DNA from 3 places in the Acinetobacter sp. A1-4-2 genome. Region 2 is predicted to be linked to each of the others. Evidence: predicted binding sites of a transcription regulator. Region 2 holds the regulator's gene; each other region holds the start of a gene.

Region 1 (6,783 bases), 970 kb from region 2:
CGTTACAGCCCAATACCACGCCAACAATGTTCTTGCCGATATCGTGCACATCGCCTTTTACGGTCGCCATCAACACTTTACCTTTAGACTCACCGCCTGATTTTTCTGCTTCGATGTACGGATTCAGCCAAGCTACGGCTTGTTTCATCACGCGGGCAGATTTCACTACTTGCGGCAGGAACATTTTGCCTGAACCGAACAGATCGCCGACCACGTTCATGCCGTCCATCAGTGGACCTTCAATCACATCCAGCGGACGTTTTGATTTTAAACGCGCTTCTTCGGTATCTTCATCAATAAAGGTGGTAATACCTTTGACCAAAGCATATTCAAGGCGTTTTTCAACTGACTCGTTACGCCATTCAAGGTTTTCAACGGCTTTTTGTGCACCGGCCTGACCGCGATATTGTTCAGCCACTTCAAGCAATTTTTCAGTCGCTTCCTGACCGCTTTCACCCTGGTTCTGGTTCAGGATCACATCTTCAACCGCAGCTTTCAATTCGGCAGGGATGTCATCGTAAATTGCCATTTGACCAGCGTTTACGATCCCCATGGTCATGCCTTGCTTGATGGCATGGTAAAGGAATACCGAGTGAATGGCTTCACGAACAGGCTCGTTACCACGGAATGAGAACGATACGTTGGACACGCCACCGGAAATCATGGCATGCGGAAGGTTCTGTTTAATCCAGCCGGTCGCTTCAATAAAGTCCACCGCATAGTTATTGTGTTCTTCAATACCAGTTGCCACAGCAAACACGTTCGGGTCAAAGATGATGTCTTCAGCCGGGAAGCCGACTTCATTGACCAAAACATCGTATGAACGCTTACAGATTTCACGTTTACGTGCGGCAGTATCGGCCTGACCATCTTCGTCAAAAGCCATCACGATCACGGCTGCACCGTACTGACGGCAAAGGCGTGCTTTATGGACAAACTCGTCATAACCTTCTTTCAGGGAAATCGAGTTGACGACCGGTTTGCCTTGTACGCATTTCAAGCCCGCTTCAATGATTTCCCATTTAGATGAGTCAATCATGATGGGTACACGTGAAATTTCCGGTTCAGAGGCGACCAGATTCAGGAAGTGCACCATTGCACCCTGTGAATCGAGCATGCCTTCATCCATGTTGATGTCGATGATTTGCGCACCGGCTTCAACCTGCTGCTGTGCGACTTCTAATGCTTCAGCAAAGTTTTCTTCACGAATCAAACGCAGGAATTTTTTCGAACCGGTGACGTTGGTACGTTCACCGACGTTGACGAATAAGGATTCTTCTGTGATGTTAAATGGTTCTAAACCGCTTAAACGGCAAGCTGGTTTGGTTTCAGGAACCTGACGTGGCTTGATGTCTTTTACCGCATTGGCAATGGCGCGGATATGATCCGGTGTGGTACCACAGCAACCGCCAGTAATGTTGATTAAACCGCTTTCGGCAAATTCTTTCAGGAAGGCAGCAGTTTGTTCCGGAGTCTCATCATAACCACCGAAGGCATTTGGCAAGCCTGCGTTTGGATGGGCAGATACGAATACATCGGCAACGTCAGACACCGTTTTTACGTGTGGACGCATGGCATCTGCACCAAGAGCACAGTTAAAGCCAATTGATAACAAGTCACCGTGACGAACCGAGTTCCAGAACGCTTCTGCGGTTTGGCCTGTTAATGTACGGCCTGAAGCATCGGTAATCGTTCCTGAAATCATCAATGGCAATTCATAGCCAATCTGGTTAAAGACTTCTTTTACTGCAAAGATCGCCGCTTTACAGTTCAAGGTATCGAATACGGTTTCAATCAGCAGAATATCTGCACCGCCTTCAATCAGCGCATGCGCCGCTTCGATATAGTTTTCTTTTAATTCATCAAAGGTGATGTTACGGAAAGCAGGGTCATTTACATTCGGTGAAATCGAACAGGTACGCGATGTCGGCCCAAGTACACCGGCAACAAAACGCGGTTTGTCTGGGGTTGAATATTTTTGGCAGGCTTCTTTGGCAATACGTGCCGCTTCACGGTTAATTTCCGGAACCAGATCTTCCATGTGGTAATCCGACATAGAAACACGTGTACCGTTGAAACTGTTGGTTTCAATAATGTCGGCACCCGCTTCCAGATAAGCTTCGTGAATACCCTGGATAATGTGCGGCTGGGTCAACACCAAAAGGTCATTGTTGCCTTTCAGGTCAGATGCCCAGTCAGCAAAACGCTCACCACGGTAGTCAGCTTCTTCGAGTTTGTGACGCTGAATCATGGTGCCCATCGCACCGTCGATAATCAGAATCCGTTGAGCGAGCAGCTCTTTTAGGGTGGCAAGCGTGGACATAAATAACCCCAATCCGGTGGAATATAAAATCGGCAAATATATTAACAGAATTCAATCCAGTTTTATTGATATTCGCAGGCCAGGGGCACGCACTATATATTAGGTTGTTGAATAATTAGACATATTTGTTGCCAAGTATAATGAGGGTCTGTTGACATTTCATAAATGGCTTGCGTTGTAGGCTAAAATTGAGCAGACAAGGAATGAAATGCAAAGAATGGTGGTTCCATTTTTAAATTTCATGACGAAGTCTGAGATAATTTTAGCCACAACCTGAGCCAGAACAAAGCACTGCTTTGTTTGCAGCGCAAGGCGCAGCTGGGAACTAGAGTATTTTTTGATGCTACGTCATTGTGAACTACGCGCATTTAGAATGACTAAATTCCGTATTTCACGCCTCGTATCCTCTAAAAAATACTCGTAGTCGCAAACATAGACGAATTGTCAACAGATCCTAATATAAATGCTTGGAATGCTTAACGAATTTGTCATATTAATCAGGCATGATGGAAAATGGGCAATAGGCAGGAGCAAATATGACAATAAATATGAATTTATATCAGATAAGCTGAAACATTGATTTTCAAAATAAATAACAGTGAATTATGTATTCTAACCAATTGATTTATTTTATTAAAGTGAAATAATTTGATAGGTTTTGGTGAGTGCATAACAGTAAATAAAGTATGAAAAACTGCTTTATATGACAGCTCTTTGTCATATAATTGTCACAATTAAATTGAACAATAAGGGGATTTTATTATCCCTTTGAACCGTCTGCATGAATTCTAATATTCCTCCCGTCCAAGATCAGGTGCCATCAGCACCAGCGAAATCGACGAATGTGCATGTTGCTACACCGAAATTTTTTATGCCGGTGTTTCTCACGGTTATTATTTCAACTTTAGTGTATATCGGTTTTCAGCTTTCGACCGATTTGGCGCATGTGCCAGCATTAAGTTTATATTCCGTTATTCTTTTGGCGACTGCTTTATTAATTGCTTTAGGCTTTGAATTTGTTAATGGTTTTCATGACACGGCCAACGCAGTCGCAACTGTTATTTATACCAATGCCTTATCTGCACCTGTAGCTGTCATGTGGGCAGGCTTCTGTAACTTCCTAGGGGTAATGGTGGCAAGTGGTGCTGTCGCTTACGGCATTATTGCTTTATTACCTGTAGAACTGATTATGAATGTCGGTTCTGGCGCAGGCTTTGCCATGGTTTTTGCCATGCTGATTGCTGCGATTCTCTGGAATTTGGGTACCTGGTTCATGGGTATTCCGGCATCAAGCTCACATACCCTGATCGGTTCGATTTTAGGTGTGGGTATTATGAACTACCTGCTTCATTCAGGTGCTGGCGCAAGCGGCATAGATATGGAACAGGTGATGAAAGTAGGCAAAGCACTGCTGTTTTCTCCGCTGATCGGTTTTGCTTTTGCTGCTGTCCTGTTTTTACTGGTGAAAAAAATCTTCCGTAAACAGTTAGAGCTCTTTCATCCGCCTGAAGGTAACAAGCCGCCGCCACCTTTAATTCGTGCAATTTTGATTTTCACCTGTACTGGTGTGAGTTTCGCGCATGGTTCAAATGACGGTCAAAAGGGCATGGGCTTGATTATGCTGATTTTGATTGGTTGTGTGCCCTTGGCTTATTCTTTAAATAAGAATTTAGACAGTGCACATATTCAGTCTTTTGAGCAATTGTCTCAGCAAACGGCTACTGCTATTTATCCGCAGCATGAAAATATTACGGATGCTCAGGCACGTGCTGTCATTACCAAATATATTCAAACCAAAGAAGTGAACCCTGAAGTGGTTCCTGCTTTAGCAAGCTTGACAAATCATTTGGGCGAACGTGTTGCCAAATATGATGATATTCACACTATTCCAGAGGCTGAAGTTTCTGCGATCCGCAATGATATGTATCTCAGCACGACTGCATTTAAGCGTTTAGATAAAGCTGAGCAGCTTCCTGAAATGTCAAAAGATCAAAGCAAGTTAGTTAAAGAATATCGTAAAAATTTGGATTCATTCCTTCAGTATATTCCAACTTGGGTGAAAGTGGCTGTTGCCTTGGCATTAGGTCTGGGTACGATGGTGGGCTGGAAACGTATTGTGGTCACTGTAGGTGAACGTATTGGTAAAAACCATATGACTTATGGTCAAGGCATGTCAGCCGAACTTGTTGCGATGACTACTATTGCTGCAGCAGATGGTTTTGGTATGCCTGTATCGACAACACACGTTTTGAACAGTGCAGTTGCAGGTACCATGGTAGCCAATAAATCAGGTTTGAATTTGCAAATGGTGCGTACGATTTTATCGGCATGGGTCTTCACTTTACCAGCGACCATCTGTTTATCTGGTGGTTTGTACTGGCTATTCTTACAGTTCGTTTAAGACTTCTGTTAGAAACAAAAAACGCTGCAATTGCAGCGTTTTTTGTTTCTAATGAATACTTGGTTTTTAAAAAAATAAACTCTTTCTGGATGAGCAGAACTAATCATCTTTTAAAAAGAGAGAAATTCCTCATCCCTTTGGGATGAGGAATATATTCCGTAAGAGGTGGAGGGTTTTATTAATATATGTACCTTTTAGTACAGTAAAAAATGACTTCTCTCTTGCGTACTCAGAATATATTCTCAGGATACTCTCATCTTAGAAGGAGATGGACTAAAACGAGAGGACAATAAAAATATTCATCAAGAGAGAAAAATCTACCCTTATTTCTTAAATTTGCCTAACACTCGCTTAATCGGAAATTTTTCGTTGGCAAAGCCATACAGTGCGGCAAAAGGCAGAGCAGTGCGGGCCAAATAAGGCACACGCCACAATCCGCCATGGTTGGCGCCTTTCATCATCAGTTCCAGCGGATGATCCAGATGGGTTTCTGGATTGGCAACCGACTCTGGATGACGCAGGTCATAAATCCATAAGGCAGCCATTAAAGCATTGGTGGTTTCAGGGCTAAACGATTCCACATCGAACAGGCTTGCACCATTGAAGGCCGCTTTCAATAACGGATTTTTGGTCACTGAATGGGTTGTAGTAGACGGCGCAATATTGATACTGACCCGTTGTCCATAATGACGCGCCAGTGTTGCACGCCACTGCTGGATCCGTTTGGCCAAAGCATAGTTTGGGCCTTGCTCGACCACCAGACAGTCCGCAATGCCATATTCCTGACCATTGTCGGAAGGAATGAGCATATGTAGATTCTGCTGGAAAAAGCGCTTGGCGGTAACGGCTGAAATGCCTTTACTCATAAGCTGCCGGACTTTGGAACGACATTGGAACTTGTCATAAGATGCTTCAACGACTTCCTTCGGAATGGCATAGACATCGGTTGGCGTGCACATGAACATCAAACTGGTATCCGATTTTTGCTCACTGACATATTCCATGATGCTGTCCATGGCCATGGCAACACGGACATGCTTTTCACCATCGAGATAGGCAATGGCAGCCAGGTCAAGCTGACGTTCACTTTGGCTTAACCAATGGGCAATTTCAGGAGTTTGGGTGAGCAAATCTGCACCTAATTTTTCTTTCAGCACTGTGCTTGAGGTATCTTCTGCCAGTTTTTCCGTGCAAGGTGCATAAAGTGTGGCGTTGCCTTGCTGAATGGTGTTGAGGATTCTGTCCCATACCCGGGTATTGGGTAAATCTACCGCGACAATATTGGCTTTCCAGCGTGCCAGCCAGGTCAGCGGACCCGCTTCAGACCCTGCACCAAATAGCACCATGGTACGGTCAGAAAGATCAAACCATTCCGGATGTGCCTGTGCTGTACGCAAGGCATCTGCATGGCTGCATTCGATAATGCCTGCATCTTGCCAGATCTGGATTTGATCCAGTAAAGCCTGGCCTTGTAATTTTTGCCCTTTATAAGGGACATACCATTCCGGTGCAGCATCACTTTCACCTTTGAGCTGAATGGTATACAAGGTGGCGGTATCGACATCTTTCATGATGTCTTTCAATAAATAGCGTTGACCATCACGATAAAAGTCAAAGCTATGATGGGCTTTATGCAAGCCTTGTTTGGCAATAGTAATAGAGTTGTTGATGGTGTGAATGCCTTGTTCCACCAAGGCCTTGAAGTAAATCGGATAGTTCTTGCGCCAATTTTTTTCGGCAAGTGCATACATCGATGACTTGTTGTCGACTATAGACAGGGCTTCAGCAATAATTTCTTTGCCTGTTTGTGAGGTACTGGCCTTTTTGCTGGTGGGATTAATCGGGAATTGAAGACCATTTAATGAAGTGGACATGCAAAAGATCTCTTTTTTTTGCGCATTAATATACAGATGTCTACATTATCTATGCCAAATTGATTTGAGGGGTAGCATTTAATGACAAAATTATGTAAATATTCTTTTAGCAATAAACAATAAAAAAGGAGCATTGCGCTCCTAAATAGTTAAATGTCAGCAATACGCCTTATTGAGCAAACCTG
Region 2 (6,783 bases):
AGTCCACAAATGGCTTGACATCGCCACGCACAATCAAGCCATTTTGACGGGTAAATAAACCTAGATACGTGGGTGCGGTTGCAGTGCTGATAGTGGGGCGTAAATCTTCCGGAGATTGCACGTCCAAGCCGAATGGCAAGAGTTGTTGACCCAAAGTCAGGTTCAGCTTGGGAACTTCTGCACCGCCATTGGTGGAAAATACGTGATAGCGTAGGTAAGCATCCAGCAAGTTAAAGTTACTGTTGTTGCTGCCATCATTACGTTTTGAATAGCCGAAAGAGGCCTGGTAATCGAGGTTTTTGCCTTCGTTATAATCTTTAAACAAGTTACCGCGCACGCCCAGCAATGCCGTACCCACATCAAAGCTTGATTTAGGCGTATTGGGTGCAGTGTTATTGTCCTGCACATTGGCACGCAGTTGCACCGTACCGAATAAAGTTGTATCGCGGGTCGACTTCACGGTTTGACGTTCGTACTGACGAGACTGGTCATATTTATAGTTTTCGATATCGGCACGCAAACCTTCAATATCGTCGGATGTTGCAGGGATCGCTTCAGCCGTTAGTGTCTCTTCACCAGTTGCGCTGTCTTGATCCGTCAGCACTTCGCTGTTATCTGCATTCACAGGGGGTGGAACAACTGCTTTTTTTGTGGATGTCGAACTTTGCACTTCCACTGCATTTAAACGCTGTTGTAAAACTTCAATCTGCTTTTTGAGTCCCTCCAATTGCTTGTTGAGAGTGGCATCCTGGGCAAAACTAAAACTCGATGTCGTCGTCAGAATAAATCCAATCGCAACAGTTAAACTCGTCTTTCTCATTGTTACATTCACTTCATCTATTGTTTTAAATACAAAATTTCCCCTACCCCATGCCAAAGGCATGAGGTTGTTTCAATTTTCCGAGTAATTAGGTTTAAGCGGCCTGATTGTTTTTCAGTTTGTGTTCAACTTGCGTGCCCTTGAAGAAATCAGGATTATTGGCGGTATAGAATTGGTATGGGTTGGTGAACACCAGGGCCTTGAAGTCTTCTGCCGTAATCGCGCCTTCTTGCACCAAGTCCCAAGTTTCTGCCAACGGCTCAGTTAATTCAGGTACATCCCAATGGCCAGAATCTGATGAATAGAGCGCATTAATTTTCTGACCAAATGGATTGCCTTTAGGATTCAATGCACCGACAATCGTGCGGTCATCTGCTTCATTGCCAAAGTAGAAGTTCGGTACCCAACGATCCCAAATGTCTTGTTTGTTTTGTATTTTGGCCAAGGCAAAGTCATTTATTTCAGCTGGATTTTGCGTCTGGAAACGTGAAGTTGAAGCCACGCCAAATAAACTCTCGATAATCTCGGCTTCATTCAGTTCACGACCCTGGTACAGGGTATGTCCATATTGACGATAGAGCTCTAGCGCCAATTCACGGTTTAGCCGTTCCGGGTTGTACTGTTGCACATGTTCATTACCGCGTTTTTCAAAACGGTCAACCAGATGAGTTAACACGTTTTGCCCCCATGCTGCGCCTGCTTCTAACAAGGCAATACGAAGCTGTGGAATACGTTCAGTGACACCGCCAAAAAACAAGGCTTTGGCCAATGCTTCAGAGGCATCGGCAAAGTGGTTAATGTGGTTGAACATATAATTGCTTGGTGAATTACGTGCCACCCAGCTTTGACTGCCCGAGTGCGTCGACAGGTTAATCCCCAAATCCACACTCTTTTGCCAGAACGGGTCGTAGTCGTATTCACTGTCGATGCCGAAGAAATCTAACCAGTAAGCATAACGACGCAGATCAGTATCTTCAGGATATTTCTCTGCAACAGCCTGAATTGGACGACGTACTGAACCGGGAATCAGTGCAGCTTTTAATCCCAATTTTTGTGCAAACTCGAGTTCCTCAATCCCTTCTTGCGGCGTATTGAGCGGAATCGCAGCCACTGGCGTCAATCGGTCGGCATAAGGCTGATAGATGTCGGCATGAAAATGGTTAATCGCACGGGTTAAGGACAGACGCAGGTCATCATTGGATGAATTAATTGGAAATAAAGACAGATTCGGATAGAGCACAGCATAGTCCGTACCGAGTTCTTCTAGACGCTCATACAATAAGCCCGGTAAGGCAACCGTTGCCAAGTCATAGGTATTTTCTGAAGGGAGTGCCCAAAATGGCGGACGGAATAGACGACGGTTTTTACGTTCTTCTGGGCTGGCGTTGTACCACTCTGCCGCTAATGCGTTTAAACCATTACTTTTTAAATGGCTACGAAATACATCGACCACACGTGAACCCCCATACTGCGCAATATAATCCTCCAGAGCCGGACTATAGGCATTGGTATGGATATCCGTATCAATCACCGGATAATCAAGCTGAGAACGTACTTGAGCAGCACGCGATTGTTTTGCCTTTAAATCTTTTAAAACTGTCATGAGGTTTACCTAATTTCTTATCATTACACCTCCCTGTTATTACAACAAGCGTGCCAACATTTTAAGTTATTGTTTTATATATACTTATTACAATTATCCCAACCAAATATGTTGGTTTTAACGCGATATGTGTGTTGATAATTCAACACTTGCTTATTTAAATTCAGCTGGTTTTTTTATTTTTATTTCTTATTTTTAGATATAAAGTTATTTCTGAGTCTCTCCTATACCTTCAATTGACGGGTTAAAACTTAAAAAAGCATACTTTTGGGCGGATTTGAAAAGCTGCATTTCAGCACATAAAAAAACCCGCAATTTGCGGGTTTTTTAAAAGCCGTATTTTAAGCCGATTTTTTGTTTTTATTGCTAAATTTGGTGGCGAATGCAGTGACACGCTGATAACCGGTCGGCAAAATGCGCTGGATTAAGTCCAGAGTTTTGGCATCGTTACCAATCAGTAGACGGCGCTTGTCTTTTTTCACCGCTTCCAAAATTTGGCGGGCAGCTTCTTCAGGTGGGCAACGTAATAATTTATTAAAAGACCTAGCAGATTTTTCTGGATGCATGCCTAAAGACCGTATGCTGTCATTCATTTTTGCCGCATTGGCAATATTGGTCCGAATACCGCCCGGATGCACACAGAGTGCACTCACGCCACAGTTTTCCAGGTCCAGTTCCTGCCGCAAGGATTCGGTAAAACCACGTACCGCAAATTTGGTAGCGTTATAGGCAGACTGGGTCGGCTGTGCGGTTAGACCAAACAGACTGGAAATATTGATAATATGACCTTCACCCGATTGCTTGATTAAAGGCAAGAACTCCTTGGTGCCATATACTACGCCCCAGAAATTAATATTCACAATCCATTCCAGTTCTTCGTAACTCGCCCCTTCCACGGTTGAACCCAATGCCACACCGGCATTGTTAAAAATCATGTTGACTGAACCATGATCCTGAACAGTTTCAGCAGCCCAGGCGCGCACTTCTTCCAGTTTGGCCACATTGACTTTTTTTATTGTCACACGAACATGACTGTCTTTGACCAGTTCAACTGTTTTCGCCAAACCCTGTTCATTGACATCACTTAAAGACAAATGGCAGCCTTGCTTGGCCAAAAGTACGGCCAATTGCTGCCCAATACCCGACCCTGCACCAGTAATGGCTGCGACTTTATTTTTAAAATTTTTCATGAGCTATCCTTATTCAGCTTGCTGAATCATCCATCTAAACATCTCGATTGTTTTTCTGTCTGGAAGATTGCAGTTCATCCATCCAATATAATTTTGACAATAACCATTGTCAATATAATATATCGTCTATTCCTCCCTGTACTGGAAAAGCTGCGGCTTTGTTTTAAACATAGGTCTAAAGATAAATTATTGTTAATATAAGGCAAAATCTCGATTTCATTCGGCACACCACATCTATGACTGAACAGCACAAAAATTTCGAAGAAAATCAAAATAAACCGGCAAAAACCAAAGAACGTCAATTTAAAGGGATGTCTTTAAGCGAACGTAAACAGGCACGTCGAGAAAAACTGATTGAAGCCGGAATTGAAGCCTATGGTACACATGGTTTTTTTGCAGTCACAGTCAAGGATATTTGTACGGAAGCCAAACTGACTGAACGCTATTTCTATGAATCCTTTAAGAAAAGTGATGAACTGTTTCAGACCATCTTTTTAAAGCTGATTGATCAGTTGCAGCACAATGTCACGCAGGCGATTATGCAGGCCTCCACCGATCCGCGGAAAATGATCGAAGCCGGTTTAACCGCCCTGCTCACCACCTTGAAAGACAATCCGGGTATGGCACGGATTATTTATATTGATGCCATGCTGGTTCAGGAGCTGCATAACCAGGCCACCATCCATGAAACCATGTCGCGTTTTGACCGCATGATTCATGCCTTTGTGATGCTGATGATGCCGAACATTAACCGCTCTGAACGTGAAATTTCGATGATTTCGACTGGCCTAAATGGCTATGTCACGCAAATCGCCATACGCTGGGTAGTCAGTGGTTTCAAGCTCTCGATAGAGGATGTGCTGTCTTCTTGCAGTATCGTTTTTTTATCGCTGCTTGATACTTTTTCGAAAAAATAAAAAATATGATTCCAGCACAACCCTGGTCACCAAACTGTCAATAAATACTCAATATATTGAATTTAATATATTTATCTAACTGATTTATTTTTAATTCTTGATTGTATCTTATTTTAAATTGTGACAATTTCTTGCGAAATTCAGCCGAACTACCTATTCTGCAATGATACTGTCATAATTAATCTTTGTAATAAGCCTGTCATAAATATAAAACGGTCCACCGTTTACGTGAAATAGGGTATTGCGCTGTGAAAGATGACTATATATTAATCGTCGATGATGAGCTCCCGATCCGGGAAATGATCCATACCTCGCTGGATATGGCGGGCTTCCAATGCCTACAGGCTGAAGATGCCAAACAGGCTCATCAAATGATTGTGGATCAACGCCCTGTGCTGATTCTACTCGACTGGATGTTACCGGGTGGTGTCAGCGGTGTAGATCTGTGCCGCCGTCTGAAACGCGATGAAACCCTATCAGAAATTCCCGTGATCATGCTCACTGCCCGCGCTGAAGAAGACCATAAAGTACAAGGTCTGGATGCCGGTGCAGATGACTACATGACCAAACCCTTTTCTACCCGGGAACTGGTTTCCCGCATTAAGGCCGTGTTACGCCGTGCCAATGCCTTAAACGGTGAAAAAACCATTGATGCTAATGGTCTGGTACTCGACCCTGTCAGCCAGCGGGTCAGTCATGGTCAGAATATTTTAGAAATGGGACCCACGGAATACCGTTTATTGGCCTTTTTTATGACCCATCCGGAACGTGCCTATACCCGTGCTCAATTGCTGGATCAGGTCTGGGGTGGTAACGTATATATTGAAGATCGTACCATTGATGTACATATCCGCCGTTTGCGTAAAGTGCTGGAACCGTTTGGTGCAGACCGTTATGTACAAACGGTTCGTGGTACAGGTTACCGTTTTTCTACCCGCGCAGATGTCGCTTTAGGTTAGTCGTCATTTAGGTCAACTATATTTTATGTATGAACCCTACCCCGTCCCGGAAATTGCGCGAGAACATAAACAGTTCCGTTACAGCAGTTTATGGACTTTTGCCAAGCAAGATTTACGTCTGCTGGCCTTTTTATTGCTGATCGCAGGTTTAATCGGTTTAGGGATTGGGTATTTCTGGATTTTTATTCTCATCGCCCTTACGGTGTTTTTTGCCTTGCAATTGCGTTCACTGTATCTGGTCAATGAATGGATTTCCAACCGTCCTTATGATGTGCCACCCAGTTTAAATGGCATCTGGGGAGCCTTGCTGTTTAATGTCTATCGTTCGCAGCGTCAGGAGCGTATTGTTCAGGCAGAAATGGTCGGCCTGATTGATCGGGCGCAATCTTCACTGGTGGCGCTGGCTGAAGCGGTGGTACTGATTGATGATCTACACCAGATTGAATGGTGGAATCCGGCTGCAGAAAAACTCTTGGGTATTCAACCGCTAGATCGCGGTCGCAATATTTTAACCATTCTGCGCCAGCCCAGTTTTATTGAATATTTTAACAATATTGACGAAGCACCCGATGGCCTGAAAATGAAATCTTCGGCCTTTGAAGACCATTATGTACAAGTCAAAATGACCCGCTTTGGTGGGGAAAGCCGCTTACTGGTGGCTTATGATGTGACCCGCATGCATAATCTGGAACAGATGCGCACAGACTTTGTTGACAATATTTCCCATGAATTACGTACCCCGCTTACCGTACTCAGCGGTTATATTGAAACCTTTACCGATCAGGAAGATTTAAACCCGCGCTGGAAACGTGCCTTCGACCAGATGCAGGCGCAAACCAAGCGCATGAATGCCCTGGTAAATGATTTATTGCTATTGTCGCGTTTAGAAAATGACAAAAAAATCGCGAAAAACCAGATTATTGAAATGCCAAGTCTGATGAACCAGCTGTTTGATGACGCACAAGCCTATAATGTCGACTATCACCATGCGCTCAATCTCAACATTGACAGCCATTGCGACCTGATTGGCTCCGAGACCGAGCTGGCCAGTGCCTTTAGCAACTTGATTACCAATGCCATTAAGTACACCCCTAAAGGTGGAACCATTACCATGGGCTGGCATGATGACGGTGAACACGGCATCTTTACCGTTCAAGATACCGGCATCGGGATTGACCCTAGACATTTGCCACGTTTAACCGAACGTTTCTATCGGGTCGATAGCGCCCGTAGCCGTCAAACTGGAGGCACTGGCTTAGGTCTGGCCATTGTCAAACATGTGCTGATGCAGCAC
Region 3 (6,783 bases), 1.5 Mb from region 2:
GATGACGTGATCGCCCAGTTTCAAATAAGACATAGCCACAGCCATGATGGCTGCCATGCCAGTACTGGTTGCAACAGCACGTTCCGCACCATCTAATGCGGCAAGGCGCTTTTCAAACATCGCAACTGTCGGATTGGTAAAGCGCGAATAAATGTTGCCAGGTTCCTGACCAGAAAACTTAGCTGCGGCTTCTGCTGCATTTTCATAGACGAATGATGAAGTGAGAAAAATCGGCTCACCATGCTCGCCTTCAAAACTGCGTGTATGACCTGTACGAATGGCTAAGGTATCTAATTGGTATTCAATGTCGTCTTGTTGGCTCATTTGTATTACCCAGTCCTGGACTGTATTGCTAATAATTGCCAACATTTTGAGCGTCTATGGCATTTAAGGTCAAGGCATAATGCATAAATATCGCCTACACTTCGATCAATCCCCCATATGTCAGCACCCCCAGCAATGATTCAAGTTAAAAATAAAATTGCCAAACATAAAAGCAAACTCAAAAACCTGTCAAAGACTTTATTTAACTCAAAATCACTGGTTTTATCGCAAGCCACTCCCTATGAAGTCATTGCAGAGTACAAACAGACCCGAGTGCGCTATTACGCCTCAGCAGATAAGCAATATAAAGAGCCCCTGGTTTTTGTTGCTCCCCTTGCAATAAACATGGCCATTTACGACCTGTACCCCTACCGTTCATTGGTAAAACACTTTCAACATAGTGGCTTTGATGTCTATTTAATCGAATGGGGTCGATATAGCTATCGAGATCGTTTCCTCAATTTCATGTCATTTATTGATGATGCCATTCCGCATTGTATAGACCAGATCCGAACTCACTCACATAGTGATGAAATTTCACTGCATGGCTGGAGTATGGCCGGTGTATTTGTCATGTTGTATTGCGCATTGCAAAAACCGAACCATGTTAAAAATTTAATTGTATTGGGCAGTCCGGTGGACAGTCATGCATCAGGCCGTACCGGCAAAATTTTTCAAAAGGCCAATCAACTGATTGCCAAAAACAAGACTCTACAAAACAAGATTTACTCAGGAACGGCACCCAAGCATCTGATTCATAGCCCAGGCATACTAAATTCACTCGGTTTTAAAATGATTGATCCTGTGGGATGGATACAAAGCCAGAAACAGCTTCTAGCAAACCTCGATAACCTGCAAGCCTTATATGAACACGCCACCATGGGTAATTTCCTGAACCAGATGATTGACTATCCAGGTGGTATCAATCAGGACATGATTTTTAATGTCTGGCTACAAAATCCGCTCAAAAACGGTGTTATCAGATTACAGGATAAGCATATCGAATTAAAACATATAGCCTGCTCTTTACTGATAGGCGCGGGTCGTAGCGATCGGATTGTTTCCAAAGAGGCCGTTAAACCTTTAATTGAATTGACAAATAGTCAGGATGTCACGTTTACTCTTATCCCAGGTGGTCATTTGGGACTCATGTCTAGCCAGTCCAGTGCCAACGAGTTCTGGCCTTTCATGACCACCTGGCTAAAACAGAGATCGAGCAAAATATAAAGGAAACATCATGATTCAGTCAGTTGCATTTATCGGCTTAGGCGCAATGGGTTACCGCATGGCAGCACATTTACCTCAACATTTTGATACGGTCTATGTATGGAACCGTAATTTCGAAAAAGCTAAACAGCATGCAACTGAATATGGCACCCAAGCTGTAGAACTTGAGCAAGCGGTTCAGGCCGATATCATTTTTTCTTGCCTGCCAACGAGTAAGGAAGTTGAAGATCTTATTGCAACAGTCCAGATTAAATCGGGTGCGGTATGGATCGATTGCACCAGTGGTGTTCCTGCATCGGCAAAAAAGCTCAGCCAACAATTAAAAGTATCGAATGTAGATTTTCTGGATGCACCGGTGAGCGGGCAAACCATTGGCGCTGAAAATGGCACATTAACCGTAATGATTGGTGGTGAAGCCGCTGCTTTTGAAAAAGCCCTTCCAGCCATTCAGGCTTTCGGCAAACTGATTAAACATGTCGGTGAATCAGGTGCAGGTTTCGCTGTCAAAGCGGTCAATAATATGCTATTAGCCGTCAATCTCTGCTCAGTGGCCGAAGGTTTCACCACCTTAAAAGCGCATGGGGTAAATCTGCACGAAGCCTTAGATTGCATTAATGCATCAAGCGGTAAAAGTGGTGTGACTGAAACCGTGTTGCCACAACGGGTTTTAAACCGCGAATTCCCACTGACTTTTGCTCTGCCATTATTAGCAAAAGATACCGGAATTGCACTTGATCTGGTTCGTGATGCCAAACTATCAGCACCGGTGATTGCCTTGACTCAAAGTCTGATTCAGGCAGCCAGTAATTTAGCAGAAAAAGACAGTGACTTTTCTAGTGCTGTGAAAATGTACGAATCTTGGAATAAAATTACACTTGAGTAATTACTCGCCATTGAATAATAATAAATAAACCTAATATTGTGTAGAAGTACACTACACAATATTCTCACAGAGGAAACCCTCATGACCAAGCTTAGTGTTGCAGTTTTGGCTAGTTTTACAACTTTCTTTGGGGCAACTGCTTTTGCAGCGACAGCAGAGCAAGAGTGCCAACAATTAAAAAATGACCATGATGTCATTTATGCCTCTAAAGGTTTTTGCTTTAAAGACCCGGAAGCCAAGGCCAAGTTCGGCAATGACAATTGTTATACAACCAAGCCAAAATTTTCAGAAAAAGAGCAACAACGACTTGACGCCATCAAAGATCGTCAGAAAGAATTGAACTGTAAATAATTACAGTACCCAATCACTTTCAAGGACTAGACATGCTTTACGATGATCAAAATATTTTTGCACGAATTATCCGTAATGAACTTCCTGCAATAAAAGTGTATGAGGACGAACAGGTTCTGGCTTTTATGGACATCATGCCCCAGGCAGAAGGTCATACGTTGGTCATCCCGAAAACACCTGCAATTACCTTGCTCGATCTGCCACCTGATGCCGCTGCCTATACCATTCAGATTGTGCAAAGAATTGCCCAGGCAATGAAAATAGCACTTGATGTTCAAGGTATTGTACTGATGCAACTTTCAGGTGCATCTGCTGGTCAAACTGTTCCACATGTACATTTTCACCTCATTCCAAGTTCAGTGCATGAGCTTGGAAAGCATGCATTACATATGGGTGACCAGGAAAAAATTAAAGTATTAGCTGAAAAGATTAAAGCTGAACTTTAAAATTCACTAGAATTTTAATTTGTCAAAAATGGAGCTTAAGCTCCATTTTTTTATATTTGAGATTAAATCAACTCATCTCACAGATTTTAAGAACAATTTAACTTTATGAAAAATAATAAAATATCTTAATTTCTTTAATCTTCTTCGTCATAAAACTGTCATATAGCTTTCACTTCACTGTCACAAAGTTTGCAGATACTGCTTAGCAAGTTGGTGAGCTTTTGTAATTTTTTGTACACAAGCAAACTAAAAAGAAGGCAAGGCGAATGCCATTTTAAAAAGTGTTTTGGAGAAATCTTGATGAAAAAATTGCTTCTAGCAGCTGCTGTTGCGGCAATGGGTGTAAGCGCAGCACAAGCGGCACCAACTTTGTACGGTAAACTGAATGTTTCTATAGATCAAGCAGATAACTATGATTTTAAAGGTAATGACATTAGTGAAGTAAACTCAAATGCATCACGTATTGGTGTAAAAGGTGAAGAGAAGCTTACTGAAAAACTTTCTGCTGTTTACCAAGCAGAATGGGGTTTTGCCACTGATGGTTCTGGTTCAGACTCTGAATGGAGTGCTCGTAACCGTTTCCTAGGTCTTAAATGGGCTGGTATTGGTACTTTAAAAGCCGGTCAATATGATTCTTACTTCAAAACAGCTGCTGGCAGTGCACAAGACATTTTTAACGACCACACTCGTCTTGACATGACCAAAGTATTACACGGTGAAGAGCGTCTTAAAAACGTAATCGGTTTTGAAACTGACAAAAACCTTCTTGGTGGTGTGCAATTCAACATCATGGCTATCCAAGGTGAAGACAATACTCCTGCTACCACATCTGGTACATATACAACTGAAACAAATGATGGTTTTGGTGATGCAGTTTCAGCTTCTCTAAGCTATGAAAACAAAGATCTTGGTCTTGCTTTGGCTCTTGCTGGCAATATGGGGGTACAAGGTGATTTTAATGCTTTAGATATCTCTAATGCTGAATCTGATGCTTACCGTGTAACTGGTTCTTATAACTTTAAAGCTGCTGGTTTGTCTGGTTTAACTTTGGGTGCTTTATGGCAACAAGCTGAATTGTCTGATGCTCCAGCAAACAAAGCATTAACTGAAGGTACTGCCCCTAACATTACTACTGTTACAAACAACGTTGACTCTATTGAAGAGAAAGCAATGGGTATCACCGCAGCTTATAAATTTGCTAATACTCCATGGACAGTTAAGGCTGAATACATTACAGCTGAAACTACCGCTGATCTTATGAAAGACCGCACAATTGACCAATATGGTCTTGGCGTAGATTACCAATTCAACAAACAAGCTCGTATGTACGGTGTAGTTGCTTCTCAAGAACGTGACTGGAAAACTAAAGCTGGTGAAGACGATACTATGACAGTATTCGGGCTAGGTATGGAATATAACTTCTAAGCACTCTTCATTTACTTAGAAAGCTATTAAAAAAGACCACATTCGTGTGGTCTTTTTTTTGAGGAAAGAATTTTAACTTCTTCTCTCATCCCTCTTGCATTTTAAGTCAAGGTGTTTAATTGGATTTATATAAAACATATTAAATGGAATTTTAAACAAGAATAATTATCAATTAATTATTTATATCCCCTAAAAAGATACAAGTGTTTTAGTTGGAGTTAAAAGTATATATAAGTATTTTAGTCAGAATTAAAAATTAAATACGCAGTGTTTTAGTCAACTTAATAATCGCAAAAAATCAGTATATTTTTTATCACAACCTTAACATAAATTATTGTTTTAAAAAACAAATATAATATATTTTTATTTTAATTGTTTCATCTATTTATTTTTAGTTATTTTTTGTTTAATAATATAGATCAAGTTTAAAAAAATAGGCTTATTTGTATGAGCTTAATACCGAAAGATTACAATCAACGTTTAGTTCGAGAGATCGCAATCATATTAATAATCAAGGTTGCTCTCCTACTGACGATTAAACACATCTGGTTCGATGCCCCTACTATTCCTCAAAATTTTGACACTCAAGTTGCCGAGCATATTGCTGGCAGCCCTTCCCAAATCAAGGAGACACGTTGATGATTTCTGAAAGCGTGGTCGATCTTTCGCGGTTCCAATTTGCAATGACCGCGTTGTATCACTTTATATTTGTACCTCTTACACTTGGTCTGGCTTTTATTCTTGCCATTATGGAAACCACCTATGTGATTTCCGGTAAAGAAATTTATAAGGACATGACCAAATTCTGGGGAAAACTTTTTGGTATTAACTTTGCCTTAGGTGTTACCACAGGTTTAACCATGGAGTTCCAGTTTGGTACAAACTGGGCGTACTATTCGCATTATGTCGGTGACATTTTTGGTGCGCCACTCGCTATTGAAGGATTAATGGCATTTTTCTTGGAATCGACTTTTATTGGTCTATTCTTCTTCGGCTGGGACCGGCTTTCCAAAGTTCAGCATTTAGGCGTGACTTGGCTGGTTGCACTGGGTTCCAACATGTCGGCACTTTGGATTTTAGTCGCCAATGGCTGGATGCAAAACCCTGTGGGCGCAGAGTTCAACTTTGAAACCATGCGTATGGAGCTGGTTGACTTCGGCGCACTGATTTTCAACCCGGTGGCTCAGGTTAAATTTGTCCATACAGTATCTTCAGGTTATGTCACTGGTGCCGTTTTCGTTTTAGCGATTTCCAGTTTCTACATGCTGAAAAAACGTGATTTACCTTTCGCGCGCCGTTCTTTCGCTATTGCGGCAATCTTTGGTTTAGCCTCTACATTCTCAGTTATTTTACTGGGTGATGAATCAGGTTATGAACTGGGTGATGTACAAAAAACCAAATTGGCTGCAATTGAAGCAGAATGGGAAACTCACCCAGCACCTGCTCCATTTACATTGTTTGGTATTCCAAATCGGGAAGAACAACGCACTGACTACGCCATCAAAATTCCATATGTGATGGGTATCATTGCAACACGTTCGCTTAATAAAGAAGTAACTGGCCTGAAAGACCTGATGGTTCAACATGAGCTTCGTATCCGTAATGGTATGACTGCATATGCCGAACTTGAAAAACTTCGTGCAGGCGACCGCTCACCAGCGCTGATGGCTTCGTTCAAAGAAAATCAGAAAGACTTGGGCTATGGCTTACTTCTTAAAAAATACACACCAAATGTAGTAGATGCTTCTGAAGAGCAAATCAAAGCAGCAACCAAAGATACTGTTCCTAACGTAACTGCCCTGTTCTTCTCGTTCCGTGCCATGGTGGCTTCTGGTTTCTTGATGCTGCTTCTGTTTATCCTTGCAACTTTTGCAGTCGCTAAACGCAACGCAGAAAGCAAACCTTGGTTACTTAAATTTGCGCTTTACGGCTTACCATTACCATGGATTGCTACACAAACTGGCTGGTATGTAGCTGAAGGTGGTCGTCAACCATGGACAATTGGTGAGGTTCTACCTACACATCTCTCTGCTTCAAGCTTAAGCACTGGTGATATTTGGGGTTCAATCCTGGCACTTGCAGCGTTCTATACAGTACTTCTAATTATCGAAATGTACTTGATGATCA

What was found. Region 2 encodes PhoB, which activates phosphate uptake and scavenging genes when phosphate is short. Its sites were predicted from a motif close to TGTCATNAANCTGTCATAA; they were not measured.
Region 1: the regulator PhoB is predicted to act here: its motif matches at 3,025-3,043, upstream of ABJ384_RS04120 (inorganic phosphate transporter).
Region 3: the regulator PhoB is predicted to act here: its motif matches at 3,377-3,395, upstream of ABJ384_RS06885 (porin).

What each region holds. Positions count from the first base shown of each region.
Region 1 covers NZ_CP157981.1:848,228-855,010, forward strand. The annotation lists gene metH (methionine synthase) at 1-2,323, opposite strand, end outside; gene ABJ384_RS04120 (inorganic phosphate transporter) at 3,105-4,724, shown strand; gene ABJ384_RS04125 (hypothetical protein) at 5,048-6,598, opposite strand.
Region 2 covers NZ_CP157981.1:2,908,537-2,915,319, forward strand. The annotation lists gene ABJ384_RS14035 (DUF3138 domain-containing protein) at 1-820, opposite strand, end outside; gene ABJ384_RS14040 (amidohydrolase) at 915-2,423, opposite strand; gene ABJ384_RS14045 (SDR family NAD(P)-dependent oxidoreductase) at 2,765-3,613, opposite strand; gene ABJ384_RS14050 (TetR/AcrR family transcriptional regulator) at 3,850-4,530, shown strand; gene phoB (phosphate regulon transcriptional regulator PhoB) at 4,779-5,489, shown strand; gene phoR (phosphate regulon sensor histidine kinase PhoR) at 5,515-6,783, shown strand, end outside.
Region 3 covers NZ_CP157981.1:1,382,670-1,389,452, reverse strand. The annotation lists gene ABJ384_RS06910 (O-succinylhomoserine sulfhydrylase) at 1-324, opposite strand, end outside; gene ABJ384_RS06905 (alpha/beta fold hydrolase) at 460-1,551, shown strand; gene ABJ384_RS06900 (NAD(P)-dependent oxidoreductase) at 1,562-2,434, shown strand; gene ABJ384_RS06895 (YARHG domain-containing protein) at 2,516-2,785, shown strand; gene ABJ384_RS06890 (HIT family protein) at 2,818-3,231, shown strand; gene ABJ384_RS06885 (porin) at 3,532-4,656, shown strand; gene cydP (cytochrome oxidase putative small subunit CydP) at 5,104-5,295, shown strand; gene ABJ384_RS06875 (cytochrome ubiquinol oxidase subunit I) at 5,295-6,783, shown strand, end outside.